4 regions of the Pseudescherichia vulneris genome follow, and region 2 is predicted to be linked to each of the others. Evidence: predicted binding sites of a transcription regulator. Region 2 holds the regulator's gene; each other region holds the start of a gene.

Region 1 (5,627 bases), 660 kb from region 2:
GTAGCTCTTATCGGAGAGGTCATCGCCGTAGGCCACCGTGACCAGGTTGACGGAGGGGTACTTCGGCAGCACCTTTTTCATCTCTTCAATCCAGATGTTCTGGTTGGTCGAGGTGGGCGTGGCGCTGAGGATCGCCACGTCGCCTTTCTCCACGTTTAGCGCCTTCAGCGCCTCGGCGGCGAGCTTAACGTTGGTTTCACCAATCAAAGCATTGTTGGACGGGTTAAGATGGATCTGGCGGCCCGCTTTCGCCACGCCGGAGTCCCATGACACCACTTTGATCCCGCGCTGCATCGCTTTTTTCAGCACCGGCACGACGGCATCCGGATCGTTCGCCGAGATGGCGATCGCATCTACCCCTTGAGCGATCAACCCGTTAAGCACTTCGATCTGCGCTTCCGCCGTGGTGGTGGTCGGGCCGGTATAAATGACTTTAACATCCCCTAACTCTTTAGCCGCCTCCTGGGCACCGACGTTCGCTGCCTCAAAAAAACCATTGCCGAGGGATTTTGCGACCAGGGCAATTTTAACTTCTGCTAGTGCGGAACCGGATAACGCCAGAGCGGCAACGGTGAGGATCAAGCTTGTCTTTATTTTCATTGCTTTTACTCCACATGAGTCAGTTGTAGGGATTGCAGGTGTGGTTTCGCCCTGTCTCAGTGAGCAGGGCGCGATGTTCTTATTTATAAAGCTCGAGTGCGCTGGCCATCGGGGTGACGCCAAAGCGTTTGCCGAGAGCAATTAACTCCTCTTGAGTGATGGTCTGCTTCATGCCGCCCATCGAGTAGACCTTCACCAGTACCTCGGCAGACTTCTCGGCGGTGTCGATCAGGCCAAAGGCCTCGTCCAGCGTGGGACCGCTGCCGAAGACGCCATGGAACGGCCACAGCACCAACGAATGACGAGACATCTGCCCTGCGGTGGCCTGGCCAATCTCATCGGTACCGGGGACCATCCATGGCAGAATGCCAACGCCGTCAGGAAACACAACCAGGCATTCGGTACTGCCTTCCCACAGTTTGCGGGTGATCACATCCGTATCGTTTTCCAACACATAGGTGAGGGCGATCAGGTTGGTGGCGTGGCAGTGCATAATCACCCGGTCTTTGCCGTCGGTAGCCTTAATGCGCTCGCAGTGGGAGAGAAAGTGCGCAGGCAGTTCGGAGGTGGGAACCGCTTCGTCGGTCAGCCCCCAGAGAATGTGGTAGCCCGCGCCGTCGCTGTCGACCTTAACGATGCCTAAGTTAGCGACCGGGTCGAGCTGCACGTTACGGAAAAACTTGCCGGAGCCGGTGACGATAAACGGCGTATTGGCCAGCAGCGGCATCGGCTGGCTCAGGGCGATATAGCGCGGGCTGGTGTGGAATTCGGCCGTAAAGGGGGCGATATCACCGTCGTCCAGTCGCAGGGTCAGGTTACCGCCGTTGCGCTCGTCCCAGCCTTTCAGCCAGGCGTCAGAGGTGGCTTTGATCATCCCCTGGACGAACCATGAATCGTGTATGTTCTGCATAGTCTCTGTATTCCTTAAAAATGTTTTTTACTTGCGGTTGGCCAGAACGTCTTGCTCATAGGCCCGCACGCTATCCAGCCACTGGCTCCCCGCCGGGGTATCGTGGCGCTGGCAGTACATCTCCCATACCGCCTGCCACGGCAGCGATTTTTGCTCTTCCAGCAGCGCCAGGCGGGCGGTGTAATCGCCCTCGGCTTCCAGAGCGCGTAACTGGGCGGTCGGCTCCAGCAGGGCGCGCAGCAGGGCTTTTTTCATGTTACGGGTGCCAATCACCCATGCGGCGATGCGGTTGATCGACGCATCAAAGAAGTCGAGGCCAATGTGCACCCGGTCAAAGAGATCGTGGCGGACGATTTCGCTGGCGATGGCCTGGGTTTCATCATCCAGCAGTACCACGTGATCGCTGTCCCAGCGCACCGGGCGGCTAACGTGCAGCAGCAGGCGCGGGATATAGAGCATGGCGGCAGAGATCTTGTCGGAGATCACCTCCGTCGGGTGGAAGTGGCCTGCATCCAGGCAGAGCGCAGTCTGACGGCTGGTGGCGTAGCCCATGTAAAACTCATTCGAACCGACGGTGTAGCTCTCCGCACCGATGCCGAACAGCTTGCTCTCTACGGCATCTATGTGGTGGTCGAGGCTCAGCTTTTCGCTCAGGGCTTCATCCAGCGCGGCGAGCAGGCGCTGGCGCGGGGCGAGGCGGTCAACGGTGACATCCTTCATGCCGTCCGGAACCCAGATATTCATCACCGACGGTGTGCCCAGCTGCTCGCCAAACCAGGCGGATACGCGGCGGCAGGCTTTAACGTGGTCGATCCAGAACTGGCGGATCTCGTCGTTGGCGTGGGAGAGGGTAAAGCCATCGGCGCTCAGCGGGTGCGAGAAGCAGGAGGGGTTAAAGTCCAGGCCCAGCTTCTGCGCTTTTGCCCACGCCACCCAGTTTGTAAAATGCTCAGGCCTGATGGCGTTACGCTCCACCGGCGTCTCTGACTCAAGGTAGATCGCATGCAGATTCAGGCGTTTCGGCCCGGGGATCAGGCTCAGGGCCTGCTCAAGATCCGCCCGCAGCTCCTCGGCGCTGCGCGCTTTGCCGGGGTAGTTACCGGTGGCCTGGATCCCGCCGGTCAGACCGCCCTGCGGGTTCTCAAACCCGGCCACGTCGTCGCCCTGCCAGCAGTGCATGGAGACCGGCAGGCGATCGAGCTGGCGCAGCGCCTCCTCAACGTCAACGCCTACCGCGGCAAACCGCTGCTTAGCAAGTTCCCAGGCTTGTTCAATGGGAGTGGTCATGCGCAAAGCTCCTTTCTCTGTTGTTTGGTTTGAAACTGCGCGACGTGGCGGGCAATTTCACTGTCAGGTTGTGGAATAAAGGTTGTCAGGTCGTAATTGGCCGTTACGACCTGGCGAAAAGCGTCGACGTTGTCTAATTCTTCCAGGGTCATTAGCTGAGTACCGATATTGCCCAGCGTCGAGGCTTCGATGGGGCCCGCGACCACCGTGACGCCGCAGGCGTCGGCGCAGAGCTGATTGAGGAGACGGTTCTGGCAGCCGCCGCCGACGATATGCAGCTGGCTGAACGGCCTGCCGCGCAGCGCTGCCAGTTCGCCGAGCACGTCGGCATAGAGCAGGGCAAGGCTGTCGAAGATACAGCGCGCCAGACCGGCGGGGCCTTCTGGCTCAGGCTGGCCGGATCCACGGCAGGCGGCGCGGATCTCAGCGCTCATGTTTTCCGGGTTGATAAAGCGCTCATCGTTGGGGTTAATCAGGATCCGGCACGGCGTAAGCTGCTCGGTGTCAGCAATCAGGGCCGGCAGATCGGTGACGTTCTGCTCTTTCAGCACCCGCTGCAGCAACCACAGGCCCATGATGTTTTTCAGCACCCGGTAGCGCCTTTCGGCACCGCCCTCGTTGGTGATATTGGCCGCCAGCGCCGCCTCATCGGTATAGGGCGTTTGGCTCTCAAAACCCATCAGGGACCAGGTTCCGGAGGAGAGGTAGGCGCTGTCCGCATCGCTCAGCGGCGAGGCGATCACCGCGCTGGCGGTATCATGGCTGGCGACGGCCACCACCGGGATCTCACTCCCCTGCGGGCATCGCCAGTGACCAATCACGTTGCCTGGCTGAGTCGGTGTGCCAAACCACGCTTTGTTAGCGCCGGTCCAGGCCAGCAGGACGTCATCCCAGTCATCGCTATTGATATTCACCAGTTGGGTGGTGGTAGCGTTGGTGTACTCCCAATTCATCTTGCCCGTCAGGCGAAAACTGAAGTAGTCCGGGATCAGCAGGGCATGAGCTACCTGTGCCGCCTGCGCTGGCTGCTGCTCGACAAAGGCACGCAGCTGATAGAGGGTATTAAAGGGCAGAAACTGAATGCCGCTGCGGCGGTAGATCGTCTCTCTGCCGAGCTGCGCCTGGGCACTGGCCATCACGCCGTGGGTGCGCCCATCGCGGTACGATACCGGCAGGCCGACGCGCTGGCCGTGTTCATCAAGCAGCACATAGTCCACGCCCCAGGTATCAATGCCGATGCTATCGATCTGAATGCCCTGCTCGCTGACCTTGTTTAGCCCAAGGTGGATCTCACTCTCCAGGCTGTCGATATCCCAGGTAGCAAAGCCGTCCACGTTTTGCAGGCCGTTGACGAAGCGGTGAATTTCACGCAGCGACAGGGCGCGCTGTTCACTGTCGTAACGCGCCAGCATTACGCGTCCACTGGATGCGCCGAGATCGACCGCGACACAATGGCGAAAGGTCATAGTGGAGTCCTCTGAGAGTCAATATCGACAGTCTACGAACCCCCTCAGCGGCGCACCTTCTTGCTATGGACAGGCAAAATTAAGCGTTGGCAAGAAAGCAAAGATGAACGTGATAGCGTTCACAATTCCCAGCAATAACGCCTCTTACAGCGGATGTGACGCCAGCCGCATTTCCGGATCTTTCCCACCGTTTCTTGAAAAAGCGACCGGGTTTGCGCGCTTTGACGTCAAAAATTCAAGGTGGGATTGCCAGCCCTTCATTACTATTTTTGGCATGTTCTCCATTTCAGGAAGCCATCATGACCGTACTACACAGCGTGGATTTTTTTCCGTCAGGTAAAACGCCTGTGGCCATTGAGCCGCGCCTTCCCCAGTCGGCGTTTCCTGAACATCACCATGATTTTCATGAGATTGTTATCGTTGAGCATGGCACGGGCATCCATGTCTTTAACGGCCAGCCCTACTCCATCAGCGGGGGCAGCGTCTGTTTTATCCGTGATCACGATCGCCATCTCTACGAACACACGGATAATCTCTGTCTGACCAACGTGCTCTACCGCTCACCGGAGGCTTTCCAGTTCCTGGCGGGCCTGAACCAGCTGTTGCCGCAGGAGCAGGATGGACACTACGCCTCCCACTGGCGGGTTAACCAGGGGGCGCTACAGCAGGTGCGGCAGATCGTTGGCCAGATGGAGCAGAGCGCCGAAGAGGAGAGTGCCGCCACCCTTGCCAGCCGGGAGATCCTGTTTATGCAGCTGCTGGTGCTGCTGCGTAAGAGCAGCCTTGAGGAGGGAGCCGTTAACAATGATGCCCGCCTGAACCAGATGATGGCGTGGCTAGAGGATCACTTCGCGGATGAGGTCTGCTGGGAGTCTCTGGCTGACCGTTTTTCTCTCTCGCTACGCACGCTGCACCGCCAGCTGAAGCAGCACACGGGCATGACCCCGCAGCGCTACCTCAACCGCCTGCGCCTGATTAAGGCCCGCCACCTGCTGCGCCACAGCGATGAGAGTGTTACCGATATTGCATTTCGCTGCGGTTTCGGCGACAGCAATCACTTTTCGACGCTTTTTCGCCGGGAGTTTAGCTGGTCACCGCGGGATATCCGTCAGGGACGAGACACCCCGCTGCAATAGCCGTAAACGAGAAGACAGTCACCGTTTTTTTGCTAAAAAACAGCTAAATATAGAAGGTTGAAGGCTGTTGAGGTGACGCTGTGGCAGGTCAGTTAATTCTGCGGAGGGATGATTTTTTTGCCAGGCCCGGGCAGGCGGTCGCGGTGGCCGATCGCTATCCGCAAAACGTCTTTGCTGAACACACTCATGAGTTCAACGAGCTGGTGCTGGTTTGGCGCGGTAACGGTC
Region 2 (5,627 bases):
GAGCCAGCGCTGCGCCTGGCGCGTAAGATTATCGACGTCACCTTTGCCGAGCGCGTGCTGTTTATGAACTCCGGCACCGAGGCCAACGAAACCGCCTTTAAGCTGGCGCGCTACTACGCCTCTACGCGCCACAGTCCGTACAAAACCAAAATCATCGCCTTCCATAACGCCTTCCACGGACGTTCGCTGTTTACCGTCTCGGTCGGCGGCCAGCCGAAATACTCCGACGGCTTCGGACCGAAACCCGCCGATATCATCCACGTGCCGTTCAACGATCTTCATGCGGTGAAAGCGGTGATGGACGATCACACCTGTGCGGTGGTGGTTGAGCCGGTGCAGGGGGAGGGGGGCGTGACTGCCGCCACGCCAGAATTCTTACAGGGCCTGCGCGAGCTGTGCGACCAGCACCAGGCGCTGCTGGTCTTTGATGAAGTGCAGTGCGGGATGGGGCGCAGCGGCGATCTCTTTGCCTACATGCACTACGGCGTAACGCCGGATATCCTCACCAGCGCCAAGGCGCTGGGTGGCGGTTTCCCTATCAGCGCCGTGCTGACCACCGAGGCGATTGCCAACGCCTTCCACGTGGGCTCCCACGGTTCGACCTACGGCGGCAACCCGCTGGCCTGCGCGGTGGCGGGTGCAGCCTTTGACATTATTAGCTCGACTGAGGTGCTGCAAGGCGTTAGCGAGAAGCGACAGCGCTTCGTCAAACATTTACAGCAGATCGACGAGCAGTTTGACGTGTTCAGCGATATTCGCGGCATGGGCCTGCTGATTGGTGCCGAGCTAAAACCGCAGTACAAGGGGCGCGCCCGCGATCTGCTTTACGCGGCCGCCGATGAGGGCGTGATGGTGCTGAACGCCGGGCCAGACGTGATGCGCTTTGCCCCGTCGCTGGTGGTCAGCGAGCAGGATATTGATGAAGGCATGCAGCGCTTTGCCGTGGCGGTAGCCAACCTTGTCCGGGCTTAATCTTTACTCCACCGGCGATTAAGCCAGATGCCATGATGCGGGCGCTGACGCCATGCCACCGATGAGATGGTGTGCATGCTGTTCAGATGCCCGATAATACGCTGGAGATGCATCTCCATCGGGCTCATTGGGCCGTGGGTGCGCGTCTCCGGCGCTTCAAGAATATTCGCGTCCCCGGATGCTCCGGCCCCGTCATAGTCCAGCCGCTGCTGGCAGCGCTGAAGCGCAATTTCGCATGACTCCAGATAGCGCTGGGTCAGGTCCGGCGTCAGCATGGCATGCTCCCGAGCCAGCGTTGTCAGGGCGTTAATATGCTCGACGATAAACTGGCTATGGGTCACCCAGAGCTTCATGTCTTCCAGATAGTGGGTATTGAACCCCGGCTCCTGCATCGCCTGATTCAGCGAGTTAAAGAGGGCGTTGTGCGCCTGGTTGACCCGTATCCGCTGGTAGGCCAGCGGCGTCGGCTGCGGATCGTCGCTGAGGATCAGGCGAATCGCATCCTGATCCTTCTCAATGGCATCATGGGCGTTTTTCCGCAGTAGACCGCTCTGCCACTGCGGCCAGAGCCAGACCATCCCGCCGAAGGCGATCAGGCAGCCAATCAGGGTATCGATCAGCCGGGCAACGATAAAATTCTCGCCGCTCAGGGTCAGAATTTGAATCGAGTACACCGCCGTAATGGTGAATCCTACCGTCGCCCAGCCGTAGCTCTTGCGAATGATCAGGTAGCTGATTAGCGTGATAAATAGCATGCCCAGCAGGGTATACCCCTCCGGAACATGGAAGTGCAGGGCAACGCCAGCAACCGTTAACCCTGCCAGTGTGCCTGCCGCCCGATGTAAAATACGTACCCGAGTAGCGCCGTAGCCGTTCTGCGTAACCAGCAGCACCGTCATTAGGATCCAGTAGGGCTTCGGCAGATGCAGGGCACTGCCCATCAGGCTGGCGATGCTCAACATGACGCTGATGCGGGCGGCATTGCGCAGCGCCGGAGATTTCAGCGACAGATAACTCTTGAGCGCCTCCCACAGCGGCTGGCGGCGCTGCTGGTCGGCCATCAGGTCGCGGGTATAGAGTGGGCGCTGGGTGCGCAGCACGCGGGCGATGCGGCTAAAGTGCCAGGCGCAGAACTGCCCAACCGGATTTTGCGGATGTTGGCGGGCGATCTTCTCCAGGGCACCAATCTGCTTCTCCATGGTGAAGCGGGTCGGGTAGCGATGGTACAGAATGTCGTCTGCCAGCACCCGAAGCCGGGCAGCGACCACCTGCGCATTCCAGCGGATCACCGCTTCGGCGTGGCTGCGCTCCACCAGCTTCTGCACCTCTTCCGGCTGGTGCAGGCTGACCGAGATGTGCTCCTGCAGATCCAGCGCCACCTGAAACGCCCGCAGCAGACGCTTGTAGTCGTTATGCTGGTTGGCGGCGAGCATATGCAGCTGCTGATAGCACTGGCTGATGAGATCCACCGCCTTTTGCTGACGCGCCAGCAGCGGCGGCAGGGCCTTCTCCGGATCGGCGTGCTGCGTCAGCAGGCTGTATTTCGCCTCGCAGTAATCGGCGAGCTGGCGGTAGAGCAGGCTCAATGATTCGCGCAGGGGCTGCTCGCGCCACAGCCAAAACCAGAACCAGTTAAATGCGCCATACCAGAGCGTGCCCAGGGCGTAGATGAGCAGCGGTTCCCAGACCGGCATATTGCCCGCCAGGCTGAGGGTAAAGATAGCGGCGATAAGCGAAGCGGGCAGCAGACGTGCGTGTAGAGGACTGATTTCCGCCGTGACGCCCAGCAGCATTGCCAATCCGGCGAGGATCAGCGGGAGCGCAACGTTGGCCCCCAGCAGCAGCTGCACCGCCAGGCTACAGCCAGCAAACAGCGAGCCGCCGATAACCAGGCGCTTAAAGAAGCGTTTGTGCGGCGTATCAAGACCGGCAATGTTGCAGCAGGCGGGCACCAGCGAGAATAGCAGACCATGCTGAAGATGACCCAGCGCCAGACCGATGGCCACAGGAAGACACAGCACCAGCGTTTGCCGCAGTGCGTAGTTAACTTCGGGGTGGTAGATTAACCTGCGCCACATGAGGAGAAGAGCAAAAACGGCGTCCGCAGAGGCGATACGCCGTTCTTAAAGCTTAACGTGTTCCGTAGACGACGATGGTTTTGCCGTGCGCGGAGATCAGGTTCTGATCTTCCAGCATCTTCAGAATACGGCCTACGGTTTCACGGGAGCAGCCGACGATCTGGCCGATCTCCTGGCGGGTGATTTTGATCTGCATCCCGTCCGGATGGGTCATGGCGTCCGGCTGTTTAGCCAGGTTCAGCAGGGTCTGCGCGATGCGGCCGGTGACGTCGAGGAAGGCGAGGTTACCCACTTTCTCAGAAGTGACCTGCAGGCGGCGTGCCATCTGCGACGAAAGACGCATCAGAATATCCGGGTTGACCTGGATCAGCTGACGGAATTTTTTATAGGAAATTTCGGCCACTTCACAGGCGGTTTTCGCCCGTACCCATGCGCTGCGCTCCTGGCCCTCTTCAAACAGGCCCAGTTCACCGATAAAGTCGCCCTGGTTCAGGTAAGAGAGGATCATCTCTTTCCCTTCTTCGTCCTTGATGAGCACTGCCACTGAGCCTTTGACGATGTAGTACAACGTTTCCGCTTTTTCACCCTGGTGAATCAGCGTGCTCTTCGATGGGTACTTATGAATGTGGCAATGAGACAAGAACCATTCGAGAGTCGGGTCTGTTTGTGGTTTGCCAAGCACCATGCGCGGTTATCCTCTGTTATAAGCTGGCGCCAGTCGCGGGACGCATCCGGCGGCTGGGGTTGCAATCATATGCTTCCCGAATCCTGGGAAGGGGGCCGTCAATATAAGCGTGCGGCCTGTAATGGTTGAAGTCCTCTGCATACCTGCATAATGTCAATACATTACCGTAGCATCCCGACTGTTTTAGCATAGCTTTTGCCGTGTGTCTCCTGGTGTCTCGCTTCAGCTTGATGGATGTCGCCTTCCGTTGCGCGTTTTACTCGGCGCGCGTAATCTGTCGGGAAAATTGCCACTCTGGAGTGATGAAAATGCAAGCACGCGTAAAATGGGTTGAAGGGTTAACGTTCCTCGGCGAATCCGCCTCTGGCCATCAGGTTTTAATGGACGGCAACTCCGGGGATAAAGCCCCCAGCCCGATGGAGATGGTGCTGATGGCGGCAGGCGGATGCAGCGCCATCGACGTGGTGTCGATCCTGCAGAAAGGCCGTCATAGCGTGACCGATTGCGAAGTGAAGCTGACCTCCGAGCGCCGGGAAGAGGCCCCGCGTCTCTTCACCCACATCAACCTGCACTTTATCGTTACCGGCAAAGAACTGAAGGATGCGGCGGTATCCCGCGCGGTAGATCTCTCGGCGGAGAAGTACTGCTCCGTGGCGCTGATGCTGGAGAAAGCGGTTAACATCACCCATTCATACGAAGTGATTGAGGGATGATTTTATGCCCGGTGGCGCTGCGCTTACCGGGCCTACATGACGCGCATTGCCTTATTCAATCTTCTTGCCTTCCATCAGCCGCTGCACCAGCGGCAGCATGATCAGCTCCATCGCCAGCCCCATTTTGCCGCCCGGCACCACCAGGGTATTGATATGGGAGATAAACGAGCCTTGCAGCATCGCCAGCAGCCAGGGGTAATCTATCCCCTCCAGATCGCGGAAGTGGATCACCACAAAGCTCTCGTCCAGCGAGGGAATATTTTTGGCTGCGAAAGGGTTTGAGGTGTCGACCGTGGGGACGCGCTGGAAGTTGATGTGGGTGCGGGAGAACTGCGGCGTAATGAAGTTGATATAGTCATCCATTGAGCGTACCACCGAGTCCATCACCGTCTCCCGGGAGTGGCCGCGCTCGCTGGTGTCGCGGATCATCTTCTGGATCCACTCCAGGTTGATAATCGGCACCACCCCCACCAGCAGATCCACATGGCGTGCCACGTCGTGCTGGGGCGTCACCACGCCGCCGTGCAACCCCTCATAAAACAGAATATCGGTAGGTTCCGGCAGCGGCTGCCACGGCGTAAAGGTGCCCGGAACCTGGTTCCACGGCACGGCTTCGTCGTAGGTGTGCAGATACTTGCGCGCCTGCCCGGTGCCGTTGTGACCATACTCGATAAAGGTCTGCTCCAGCAGGCCAAAATCGTTGGCGTCCGGGCCAAAGTAGCTGATATGCCGCCCGGCATCGCGCGCCTTGCGGATTGCCATATCCATCTCCGGACGGGTATAGCGGTGGAAGCTATCGCCCTCCACCTCGGCGGCGCGCAGCCCGAGCTGAGAAAAAATTTTACGAAAGGCGAGGCTGGTGGTGGTGGTTCCTGCACCGCTGGAACCTGTCACAGCAATCACCGGATGTTTGGCTGACATAGCGAACGACTCCCTGATAAACAGCAGAAGAGGGCGGATCGCCTGACGCAGCGTTATTCGCGAAACTGTTTACGGGGCATAATATTGACCGTCTCGTGTAGCTCTGACCACACCAGCACGGCCTCACCCGTTTCCAACTGACGCTTTACGTCGGCAACCTTTTGCTCAAGCGAACGCTCATGTTCACCATAATCGGTGCCTTCGCGCAAGACAAAGCTCTCAATCAGGCTGTAGAGCGTCTCGGGTGGAACCTCTTGC
Region 3 (5,627 bases), 2.8 Mb from region 2:
CAGCCGTAAAGCGTCTCAGAACGCCATCGAAGCTTTTGGCCCGCTGCTGCCAGAATTCCTCGGCGGCTCCGCTGACCTGGCACCGTCTAACCTGACCATCTGGTCTGGCTCTAAAGCCATCAACGAAGATGCGGCAGGAAACTACATTCACTACGGCGTGCGCGAGTTCGGCATGACCGCGATTGCCAACGGCATTGGCCTGCACGGCGGTTTTGTGCCGTACACCTCCACCTTCCTGATGTTCGTGGAGTATGCCCGTAACGCGGTGCGTATGGCTGCGCTGATGAAGCAGCGCCAGGTGCTGGTTTATACCCATGACTCCATCGGTCTGGGCGAAGACGGCCCGACTCACCAGCCGGTAGAGCAGGTGGCTTCCCTGCGCCTGACGCCGAACATGAGCACATGGCGTCCGTGTGACCAGGTTGAATCTGCAGTGGCGTGGAAGTATGGCGTAGAGCGTCATGACGGCCCGACCGCACTGATCCTCTCCCGTCAGAATCTGGCCCAGCAGGAGCGTACCGAGCAGCAGCTGGCAGACATCGCCCGCGGTGGCTACGTGCTGAAGGACAGCGACGGTCAGCCACAGCTGATTTTCATCGCCACCGGTTCTGAAGTGGAGCTGGCTGTTGCCGCATGGGAACAGCTGACTGCCGAAGGCGTGAAGGCGCGCGTGGTTTCTATGCCGTCTACCGACGCGTTCGACAAGCAGGATGCGGCGTACCGCGAGTCCGTGCTGCCGAAAGCAGTTACGGCGCGTGTGGCCATCGAGGCGGGTATCGCTGACTTCTGGTTCAAGTACACCGGCCTGAACGGCGCTATCGTCGGGATGACCACCTTCGGTGAGTCTGCTCCGGCAGAGCAGCTGTTCGAAGAGTTCGGCTTCACCGTGGAAAACGTGGTGGCGAAGGCGAAAGAGCTGCTGTAATCCGTTAACGCCCGGCGGCGCTGCGCTGGCCGGGTCTACGAGCGATTACAGGCTACCGTAGTCTTCGGCAATGCGACCGTCAGCCAGACGCACGATCCGCGGGAAGTTGCGGCGGATAAAATCGTAGTCATGGCTGATAGCGAGCACCGTGGTGCCACGCTGGCGGCAAAGTGCCAGCCAGCTTTCGAATATACCCAGCCAGCGATCGTCAAAATCGCGGCTGGGTTCATCAAGCAGCAGCATCGGCGGCGACAGTGCCTCCAGGCTTGCCACGGCGACCATCCGGCGCTGGGCAACGTGGAGATCGAGCGGATGCGCCTCGGCTACCTCTGCAAGATGGCACAGCGTTAGCGCCTCTTCGACTCTTCGTTGGATCTCATCCTGGGGCAACCTCTGCAACCGCAGGCCATACGCCACCTCGGCAAAGACTTCGCTCTGCACAATCTGATTTTCCGCCTCCTGAAACAGCACGCCGATAAGCCTTGCCCGCTCCTGTGCCTTCAGGCGTGAAAGCACATGGCTTTGGATCGAAACGCTTCCCGCATCGGGGGCAAGCAACCCGGCCATAATGCGCAGCAGCGTCGATTTACCCGCGCCGTTATCGCCAATCAGGGCCACAAACTCGCCCGGCGTCAGGTGGAGCGATACTTCGTGCAGACAGCGCAGCTCCGCCTTCGGCCAGCGAAAATCGACGTTTTCTACTTTCAGCATAGCGGCTCCAGGCCCTCGGTCGTGAGCTGCCAGGCCTGCTGGCAGAGATGGCGTACCGGCTCAAACCTGCGCTCGAACAGCACGATCAGCGCCTGCTGTGCCGTAGCCCAGGCGGCAAGGCGTTCAAGCATCTGCTGCGTGGCCTGGGGCGTCAGGCGGCTGAAGGCCTCATCCAGCAGCAGGATTTTGGGCTGCATCGCCAGCGCGCAGGCAATCACCACGCGCTGCGTCTCTCCGCCGGAGAGCGTCGCCGGGTGACGGTGGCGCAGCGGCTGGCAGTCGGTCAGGGTCAGCGCCGCGTCGATGCGGGCAAGGATCGCCTCCTCGCTCAGGCAGAGATTTTCCGGACCAAAGGCAATCTCCTCTTCCACGCTAAAGGTGCAGCCCGAGAGCTGAAGATAGGGCGACTGCTGCACCAACTGAATGGTTTGCGCCTGCGCGGCAAGCGAAAGCAAGCCGATCGGCTGCCCAAGCAGGCTGCCCGCGCCGCTAACGGTGCCGGGAAGAAAGTCCGGATACCAGCCCGCCATCAGCTGCGCCAGCGTGCTTTTTCCGCTGCCGTTGTCGCCGATAATCACCACCATACCGGGCCGCGCATAATGAAAATCGTACGTTCGCGGGGCGGCGCTGGCGTGCAACGGCTGATAGCAGAATCCCTCTAACGTAACCATAGCCATACGCCAGCCTCCGCAACGATCAGCGCCACCATGCTGTAGCGCACGGCACGTTGAAGAACGCTGTCCTTCGGTGCCCACAGCGTGGTGCGGGTACGATGCAGGCGAAAGGCCCGCATATCCAACGCCGCACCGCGCACGGCGAGATCGTTAAGCGCGCCCTGGGTCAGAGGTAGCACGAGGGCCGGGATCGCCCGCAGCCGTTGGTACCAGCGCCCGTCCAGCGGCACGCCCCGGGCGCGCTGGGCTTCATGAATGCTGGCTAGCCGATGCTTAAGCTGCTCGACGATCAGCAGGGGGCCTGAAAGCAGGTAGGCGAGACCCGGCGGCAGGCGGCTGGCAAACAGCGCGCGAATAAACTGCCGGACCGGCACACAGTGCATCCAGAGCTGGGCGGTCGAGACGATTGCCAGAATACGCAGCCAGAGCGTAATGGCCTGCGCCCAGCGTTGGGGATCGCGCGGCTGCCCGCTAAGCCATTCGGTCAGCCAACCGCCGTGCACCAGCCAGAGCCCTGCGCCCAGAGAAAACATCAGCCAGCCGACGTAGCGCGCTCGCCTGCGGGTAGCGCGAAAAAGCAGCAGGCTGGCAAAGGCGGCTGCGCTCCAGGCAGTGAGCGCCACGCCTGCGGGCAGCAGCAGCGTAGAGAATGCGGCGAGCCCCCACAGCGTGAGCGACGTAAAGGGGTGCATTTAACGTACGGCGGCCATGGTGGGGAAGTGGCGTGTGGTGCGCAGGGGCAGCTGGCGCAGCAGGATCCAGACCACGATCGCCGTGAGGATCTTATCCACCAGGTTGGCCCCGAGCACGGTGATCGCCACGGACTCAAGCAGATCCTGGCCCATGGAGTGCATCCAGGCGACAAAGAGATCGGCTCCGCTGCCGGTCACCCCGCCAAACAGGGCGGTACGCAGCGGTACGGCCACCACCGTGACCGCAAGCGTAATGATGACGCCGCTGACGACTACCTTTGGCAGGGTGCGAAACCAGCCCAGCCGTGCCAGCCAGCCGGCTACCAGGCCAATCACCATCGCCACCGGGGCAAAGGCAGCGGCAATCGGATCGGTGAGTAGTCCCCAGAGCAGGTTGGTCAGCAGGCCGGTAAGCATACCGATAAACGGCCCCAGCAGCACGGCGCTAATCAGCGTGCCGATGGAGTCGAGAAAAATCGGCAGCTTCAGCAGGCTAATCAGCTGGCCGCCGATCATATTGATGGCGATGGAGATAACGATCAGTGCCAGCGTCTGGCTGGTGAGTTGGCGACGTGCCATAGCGACCTCGTTGGGTTAGGAAAATTAGCGCGGGTTAATAACCAGCTCGTCATAGCCGGAAACGGGGCAGGGCTGGCGGCTAAAAGCAAGCGTGGTCAGCTCGCCAATCACCACTTCAAGCGTGGTGCGCACGGTACAGCCAGGCATCACGTGCCCGCCGGTCATTGCACCATGCTCATCGGCCACGCTGAGGTGCAGATGCTCACCGGCCAGCTCCAGCGTGCCGCCAAGGGAGATGACCTCAAAGGTACCACTTAAATAGGTCGTCTCTTCGCGGGCGGCGAAGCGCAGCGCCACGTCCGTCAGGCTGCCGGTGCAGCCAGCAATCCATGCCGCCTGGATTGCGTGACGCTGAGTAAACGCACGCAGGGCAGTGAGCAGCTCATCGCCGGGAAGCAGACGCAGGGCATAGAAACGCGCGCTGGATGGAGAGGTGCCGGGGATCATGGTCATAGGCCTCGTAAACGCCAAAGTGGCAGCGATCATAAGAGCGACAGCAATTCGTTTTAATGATGTATATCAGGAAAAGACCGCGGCCGATGGCAGTTTTCCGTATAAAGGAATACGGATCCCGGCAATGGAATAATTCTGCCGTAGGTTGGCGGTAAAGTGTGACGCAGATCAGATAACTGGCTTAACCCCACGGCGACAGATTCCCTTTATTCCGCGTTTCGCTTACCCTAGCTGAAGCGTTTCAGTCGAAATTCCGTTCGACATTTAACCACTTAGTCACAGTTTGTGACAGGCGAGGTTTCCCTGACTATGCCGCTGCATTACTCTGTCAGCCATCGACTCAGGGATAGCTTTGCAGGAGACTTATGACCCTACGCATCGCGATAAATGGCTTTGGTCGCATCGGGCGTAACGTGGTTCGTGCTTTGTATGAATCCGGACGCCGGGCGGAGATCGCCGTAGTGGCCATTAACGAGCTGGCGGATGACGCAGGCATTGCGCATCTGTTGAAGTATGACACCAGCCACGGCCGCTTTAGCCAGCGTGTTCATCACGAGGGCGGACAGCTATTTGTCGGCCATGACGCGATCCGTCTCCTGCACGAGCCAACCCTTGACGCGCTGCCCTGGCGCGAGCTTGAAGTCGACGTCGTGCTGGACTGCACCGGCGTCTACGGCAACCGTCAGCACGGCGAAGCGCACCTGGCCGCCGGGGCAAAGAAGGTGCTCTTTTCCCATCCGGGCAGCAGCGATCTTGACGCCACCGTGGTCTTCGGCGTCAATCAGGACGATCTGCGTGCGGACGATTGCATCGTCTCTAACGCCTCCTGCACCACCAACTGCATTATTCCCGTCATCAAGTTGCTTGATGATGCCTTTGGCATTGAGTCCGGGACGGTCACCACCATCCACTCGGCGATGCACGATCAGCAGGTCATTGACGCTTACCATCCGGATCTGCGGCGTACGCGTGCTGCCAGCCAGTCGATCATTCCGGTAGATACCAAGCTTGCGGCGGGCATTACGCGCTTCTTTCCAAAATTTAACGATAAATTTGAAGCCATTGCCGTGCGCGTACCGACAATCAATGTCACGGCAATCGACCTCAGCGTAACGGTAAACAGTCCGGTAAATGCCTACGAAGTCAACCACTTGCTGCAAAAGGCGTCACGGGAAGCATTTCATGGTATAGTTGACTATACGGAATTACCGTTGGTCTCAACTGATTTTAACCACGATCCGCACAGTGCCATTGTCGATGGCACACAGACGCGGGTCAGCGGTGCACATCTGATCAAAACGCTGGTCTGGTGTGATAATGAATGGGGTTTCGCTAACCGAATGCTCGACACGACGTTAGCGATGGCCGCGAAAGGTTTTAGGTAGGACGCGTCTTGCGTCTGCAAAACTTTAAGAATCAACGAGAGGATTCACCATGTCTGTAATTAAGATGACCGATCTGGATCTAGCTGGTAAACGCGTTTTTATCCGTGCGGATCTGAACGTACCGGTTAAAGATGGTAAAGTAACCAGCGATGCGCGTATCCGTGCCTCCCTGCCGACTATCGAACTGGCCCTGAAACAGGGTGCAAAA
Region 4 (5,627 bases), 590 kb from region 2:
AAGCGAGTTTTTTCACTTTCTTATCTGCTTTTACCGGTACAGCAACGTCAACCTGCGCAGGTGCAGCGTCGCCCTCTCTGTACTCACGACCGTAGTAGGTATCCAGCAGGATCTGTTTCAGCTCGGCGATCAGCGGGTAGCGCGGGTTAGCGCCGGTGCACTGGTCATCGAAGGCATCTTCAGACAGCTTATCCACATGCGCCAGGAAGTCAGCTTCCTGCACGCCTGCTTCGCGGATAGATTTAGGAATACCCAGCTCGGCTTTAATGTTTTCCAGCCATCCCAGCAGCTTCTCAATCTTCGCTGCGGTGCGATCGCCCGGCGCGCTCAGGCCCAGGTGGTCAGCAATCTCTGCGTAGCGACGACGAGCCTGTGGACGGTCATACTGGCTGAAAGCGGTCTGTTTGGTTGGGTTATCGTTGGCGTTATAGCGGATAACGTTACCAATCAGCAGGGCGTTGGCCAGGCCGTGCGGAATGTGGAACTGCGAGCCGAGTTTGTGCGCCATAGAGTGGCAAACACCCAGGAAGGCGTTAGCAAACGCAATACCGGCGATGGTAGCCGCACTGTGTACGCGCTCACGAGCAACCGGATTTTTCGACCCTTCATGGTAGGACGCCGGCAGGTTCTCTTTCAGCAGTTTCAGTGCCTGCAGAGCCTGACCGTCAGAGAACTCAGACGCCAGCACCGATACATAAGCTTCCAGCGCGTGAGTTACCGCATCCAGCCCACCGAACGCACAGAGTGATTTCGGCATATCCATCACCAGGTTGGCATCAACAACAGCCATGTCCGGCGTCAGAGCGTAGTCTGCCAGCGGATATTTCTGACCGGTGGCATCGTCGGTTACCACGGCGAACGGCGTGACTTCAGAACCCGTACCGGACGTGGTGGTGATCGCAACCATTTTTGCTTTCACGCCCATTTTCGGGAACTTGTAGATACGTTTACGGATATCCATAAAGCGCAGCGCCAGCTCTTCGAAGTGAGTTTCCGGGTGTTCGTACATAACCCACATGATTTTTGCTGCGTCCATCGGGGAACCACCGCCCAGGGCGATGATCACGTCAGGCTTGAAGGCGTTCGCCAGCTCTGCGCCTTTACGCACAACGGACAGGGTTGGGTCAGCTTCAACTTCAAAGAACACGTCTACTTCGACGCCAGCAGCTTTCAGCACAGAGGTGATCTGGTCGGCATAGCCGTTGTTGAACAGGAAACGGTCGGTGACGATCAGCGCACGTTTGTGACCATCGGTAATCACTTCATCCAACGCGATGGGCAGGGAGCCACGGCGGAAGTAGATTGATTTCGGAAGTTTATGCCACAGCATGTTTTCAGCTCGCTTAGCAACGGTTTTCTTGTTGATCAGGTGCTTCGGACCTACGTTTTCAGAGATGGAGTTACCACCCCATGAGCCGCAGCCCAGGGTCAGGGACGGGGCAAGTTTGAAGTTGTAGAGGTCACCGATACCCCCCTGAGAGGCTGGGGTGTTGATCAGAATTCGGGCGGTCTTCATCTTCTCGCCGAACAGGGAGACGCGTTCCGGCTGGTTATCCTGGTCAGTATAGAGACAGGAGGTGTGACCGATCCCGCCCATGGCGACCAGTTTCTCAGCCTTAACAACGGCGTCTTCAAAATCTTTCGCGCGGTACATCGCCAGCGTTGGGGAGAGTTTTTCGTGCGCAAACGGCTCGCTCTCATCGACGTTGGTGACTTCGCCAATCAGGATTTTGGTGCTGGACGGTACGGTGAAGCCCGCCAGTTCAGCAATTTTAACCGCTGGCTGGCCCACGATGGCTGCGTTCAGCGCGCCGTTTTTCAGGATGATATCCTGAACGGCTTTCAGCTCCTGGCCCTGCAGCATGTAGCCACCGTGGCTGGCGAAACGTTCACGCACGCTGTCATAGACGGAGTCAACCACTACAACCGACTGCTCGGAAGCACAGATAACGCCGTTATCGAAGGTTTTAGACATCAGCACAGAAGCGACAGCACGTTTGATATCGGCGGTTTCGTCAATAACAACCGGGGTGTTACCTGCACCTACGCCGATAGCCGGTTTACCCGAGCTGTACGCCGCTTTTACCATGCCAGGACCGCCTGTCGCGAGGATCAGGTTGATATCCGGGTGGTGCATCAGCGCATTAGAGAGCTCGACGGAAGGTTGGTCGATCCAGCCAATCAGATCTTTCGGTGCGCCCGCTGCGATAGCGGCCTGCAGAACGATGTCGGCAGCTTTGTTGGTTGCATCTTTCGCACGCGGATGTGGAGAGAAGATAATCGCGTTACGTGTCTTGAGGCTAATCAGTGACTTAAAGATGGCGGTAGAGGTTGGGTTAGTGGTCGGAACGATACCGCAGATAATACCGATAGGTTCGGCGATGGTGATGGTGCCAAAGGTGTCGTCAGTAGAAAGCACACCGCAGGTCTTCTCATCTTTGTAGGCGTTATAGATGTATTCAGAAGCGAAGTGGTTTTTAATCACTTTATCTTCCACAATACCCATACCGGATTCTGCAACGGCCAGCTTAGCGAGAGGAATTCGCGCATCGGCGGCAGCCAGAGCGGCGGCACGGAAGATTTTATCAACTTGTTCTTGAGAAAAGTTGGCATATTCACGCTGGGCTTTTTTCACGCGTTCAACGAGTGCGTTAAGTTCAGCGACGTTAGTAACGGCCATAATGATCTCCTGATAATGTTAAACTCTTTTAGTAAATCAGTTGCTCAACGGATCAACAGAATAGTATAGTAAGAGCCGTGGCAGCTTGCATTATCCTATCCAAAACAAGAACTTATCAACAGCACCCGCACCCATGATTTACTAAAAGAGCCTCGCCTCAGCATCATACCGTTTGATACTTTTTTTCTCCCTGGCGGCGTAAACAAGGTTACTCACTTCTGAGTAGTGATTACGTGATCTAGATCAAAAATAGTCCAAGCTGACACCTTTCAGCTGGCTCTTTTTATTCATTTGTATCAAATGTTAATAATTTCAGGGATGGAGTAGAAATAAGCTATCATACTTTCTACAATTAAATAACATAGCTTATCTCACCCGTTTTTAAGAATATTTCTGGTGAAGTATGCTGATATTAGGCGTATCTTTAGCATGGTTTTTTTAATCGCTAAAATTTTGCCTTCGGCGTTGATTCTTTGCGGAGTTTACCGTGATCCAGTCGTTGTTTGATTTTCCGACCTACCTGAAGTTTTTTATTGGTCTCTTTGCGTTGGTTAACCCGGTCGGGATCATTCCTGTATTCATCAGCATGACCAGTTACCAGACAGCGGCGGCAAGAAACAAAACCAATCTTACGGCCAGCGTCTCGGTGGCCATTATTCTGCTCACTTCGCTCTTCCTGGGCAGCACCATTCTGCAACTGTTTGGTATCTCTATTGACTCCTTCCGTATCGCCGGGGGTATCCTGGTGGTAACGATTGCGATGTCGATGATCAGCGGCAAGCTAGGAGAAGATAAGCAGAATAAACAGGAGAAGTCAGAGACGGCCATTCGCGAAAGCATCGGGGTAGTACCGCTCGCGCTGCCGCTGATGGCGGGGCCGGGGGCGATTAGCTCCACCATTGTCTGGGGAACGCGTTTTCACAGCTGGCCCCATCTGCTCTGTTTTTCCATCGCCATTGCCCTGTTTGCGATCTGCTGCTGGGGACTGTTTCGTATTGCTCCCTGGCTGGTGCGTTTATTAGGCCAGACCGGCATTAACGTCATTACCCGTATCATGGGCCTGTTGCTAATGGCGCTGGGCATTGAATTTATCGTTACCGGAATCAAAGCCATTTTCCCCGGCTTAATGCACTGATTGCTTTCATTCGAAAAATGCCATCCTAAACGGAGCATCCTGCTCCGTTTATTTTCATCATTATTAGTAAAACATATAACTAAAGTTGAAAAATGGCGCAATCATAATAAATCATGCTGGCTGAGTTAAAGCGTTACTAATCAGCAGGTTGAGCTTCCTTTCTTGTCACGTTTGCTTACATTTACCCCTTTCCACCTGTTATTTTACTCACATGATACGCTGGGGCTTGCTGTGGGATTATCGAAATGATATTAGTAAATTAATCATCCACACAGATGAATGTGCTAGAAAATGCGCGCTTGTTACGTTTTTGTGTAAAAAACAATCAGCCTGAGATGCATCCAGACACTGTCGAATCGTGTAAAAGAGAATTGCTTAACAAATTTGCAAATTGTATTGGCGGACGATAAATGCATTTGATACTTTCCGGGCCACTATTTGCAGCAGATTGCGTTGTAAAAGAATAGATGCAGATGAGAATCATTTTCAAATATGATCCTCATCAGGATATAAGAGACGCCTCAAACAGGGGAGGCGGTAAAGAATCGACGCCAGGCTGCCGCCATGAGCAGCCAGTAATAATAAAAGTCGGTGATAGCAAGCAGTAAACACCTTGCGGAGGCAAAAGCTCCTGCACCGTAAAGGAACCCCTACGGGGGAATGAAACAGGCTGGCACAAAAGCCAGTAATTATAATGAGTGGAGTACCAACACAATGTCCATCATCACAAAAAAAAGCTTGGTAGCGGCAGGGATTTTGACTGCGCTAATCGCGGGTAACGTTGCCATGGCGGCAGATGTACCTGCAGGTGTTCAACTGGCAGAGAAGCAAACCCTGATCCGAAATAACGGTGCTGAGCCGCAGTCGCTCGACCCAAATAAGATCGAAGGGGTACCGGAAGCCAACGTCAGCCGCGATCTCTTTGAAGGCCTGCTGATTACCTCTCCGGTAGACGGTCATCCTATCCCCGGTGTTGCCGAGTCCTGGGATAATAAAGATTTTAAAGTCTGGACCTTCCATCTGCGTAAAGATGCCAAATGGTCCAACGGTGAGCCTGTAACTGCCCAGGATTTCGTCTATAGCTGGCAGCGCCTGGTGGATCCGAATACCGCCTCGCCTTATGCAAGCTATCCGCAATATGGCCATATCGTAAACGTTGATGCGATTATCGACGGCAAAATGAAGCCGAGCGAGCTGGGCGTTAAGGCCATTGATGATCATACGCTGGAAGTTACCCTTAGCGAGCCGGTACCTTACTTCTATAAGCTGCTGGTTAACCCGGCGATGTCCCCGGTAAATAAAACCGCCATCGAAAAATTTGGCGAAAAGTGGACCCAGCCAGCCAATATCGTCTCCAACGGCGCGTTTAAACTGCAGGACTGGGTGGTTAACGAACGTATTGTGATGGTGCGTAACACCAACTATTGGAATAACGGCAAAACCGTTCTCGATCAAATTACCTATCTGCCAATCTCCTCCGAAGTGACGGATGTGAACCGCTACCGCAGCGGCGAGATTGACATGACCTATAACAACCTGCCGATCGAGCTGTTCCAGAAGCTGAAAAAAGAGATCCCGCAGGAAGTTCATGTTGACCCGTATCTGTGTACCTACTACTACGAAATCAACAACCAGAAAGCACCGTTTACCGATGCTCGCATCCGTACCGCCCTGAAGCTGGGCCTGGATCGCGACATCATTGCTAACAAAGTGAAAGCGCAGGGCGATCTGCCTGCCTATGGCTACACCCCGCCATACGCCGACGGTGCGAAGCTGACCAAGCCGGAGTGGTTCGGCTGGACGCAGGAAAAA

What was found. The regulator CRP, encoded in region 2, controls carbon source genes, mostly activating them, when cyclic AMP is high. The targets are predictions, from matches to a motif close to ATGTGANNNNNNTCACAT.
Region 1: a site for CRP is predicted at 4,417-4,434, ahead of rhaS (HTH-type transcriptional activator RhaS). Genes of this name have one in related genera too.
Region 3: a site for CRP is predicted at 4,191-4,208, ahead of epd (erythrose-4-phosphate dehydrogenase). Genes of this name have one in related genera too.
Region 4: a site for CRP is predicted at 2,912-2,929, ahead of FN633_RS02670 (YchE family NAAT transporter). Genes of this name have one in related genera too.

What each region holds. Positions count from the first base shown of each region.
Region 1 covers NZ_LR607338.1:584,729-590,355, forward strand. Annotated here, with positions in the region: gene rhaS (rhamnose ABC transporter substrate-binding protein) at 1-600, opposite strand, end outside; gene rhaD (rhamnulose-1-phosphate aldolase) at 680-1,510, opposite strand; gene rhaA (L-rhamnose isomerase) at 1,538-2,797, opposite strand; gene rhaB (rhamnulokinase) at 2,794-4,263, opposite strand; gene rhaS (HTH-type transcriptional activator RhaS) at 4,563-5,399, shown strand; gene rhaR (HTH-type transcriptional activator RhaR) at 5,480-5,627, shown strand, end outside.
Region 2 covers NZ_LR607338.1:1,242,811-1,248,437, reverse strand. Annotated here, with positions in the region: gene argD (bifunctional acetylornithine/succinyldiaminopimelate transaminase) at 1-972, shown strand, start outside; gene FN633_RS05135 (YccS/YhfK family putative transporter) at 969-3,050, opposite strand; gene crp (cAMP-activated global transcriptional regulator CRP) at 3,103-3,735, opposite strand; gene FN633_RS05125 (OsmC family protein) at 4,044-4,448, shown strand; gene FN633_RS05120 (phosphoribulokinase) at 4,500-5,369, opposite strand; gene FN633_RS05115 (YheU family protein) at 5,423-5,627, opposite strand, start outside.
Region 3 covers NZ_LR607338.1:4,088,777-4,094,403, reverse strand. Annotated here, with positions in the region: gene tkt (transketolase) at 1-925, shown strand, start outside; gene FN633_RS16980 (energy-coupling factor ABC transporter ATP-binding protein) at 971-1,636, opposite strand; gene FN633_RS16975 (ABC transporter ATP-binding protein) at 1,630-2,307, opposite strand; gene FN633_RS16970 (energy-coupling factor transporter transmembrane component T) at 2,295-3,002, opposite strand; gene FN633_RS16965 (ECF transporter S component) at 3,003-3,581, opposite strand; gene FN633_RS16960 (PPC domain-containing DNA-binding protein) at 3,606-4,034, opposite strand; gene epd (erythrose-4-phosphate dehydrogenase) at 4,400-5,419, shown strand; gene pgk (phosphoglycerate kinase) at 5,469-5,627, shown strand, end outside.
Region 4 covers NZ_LR607338.1:653,644-659,270, reverse strand. Annotated here, with positions in the region: gene adhE (bifunctional acetaldehyde-CoA/alcohol dehydrogenase) at 1-2,680, opposite strand, end outside; gene FN633_RS02670 (YchE family NAAT transporter) at 3,168-3,815, shown strand; gene oppA (oligopeptide ABC transporter substrate-binding protein OppA) at 4,530-5,627, shown strand, end outside.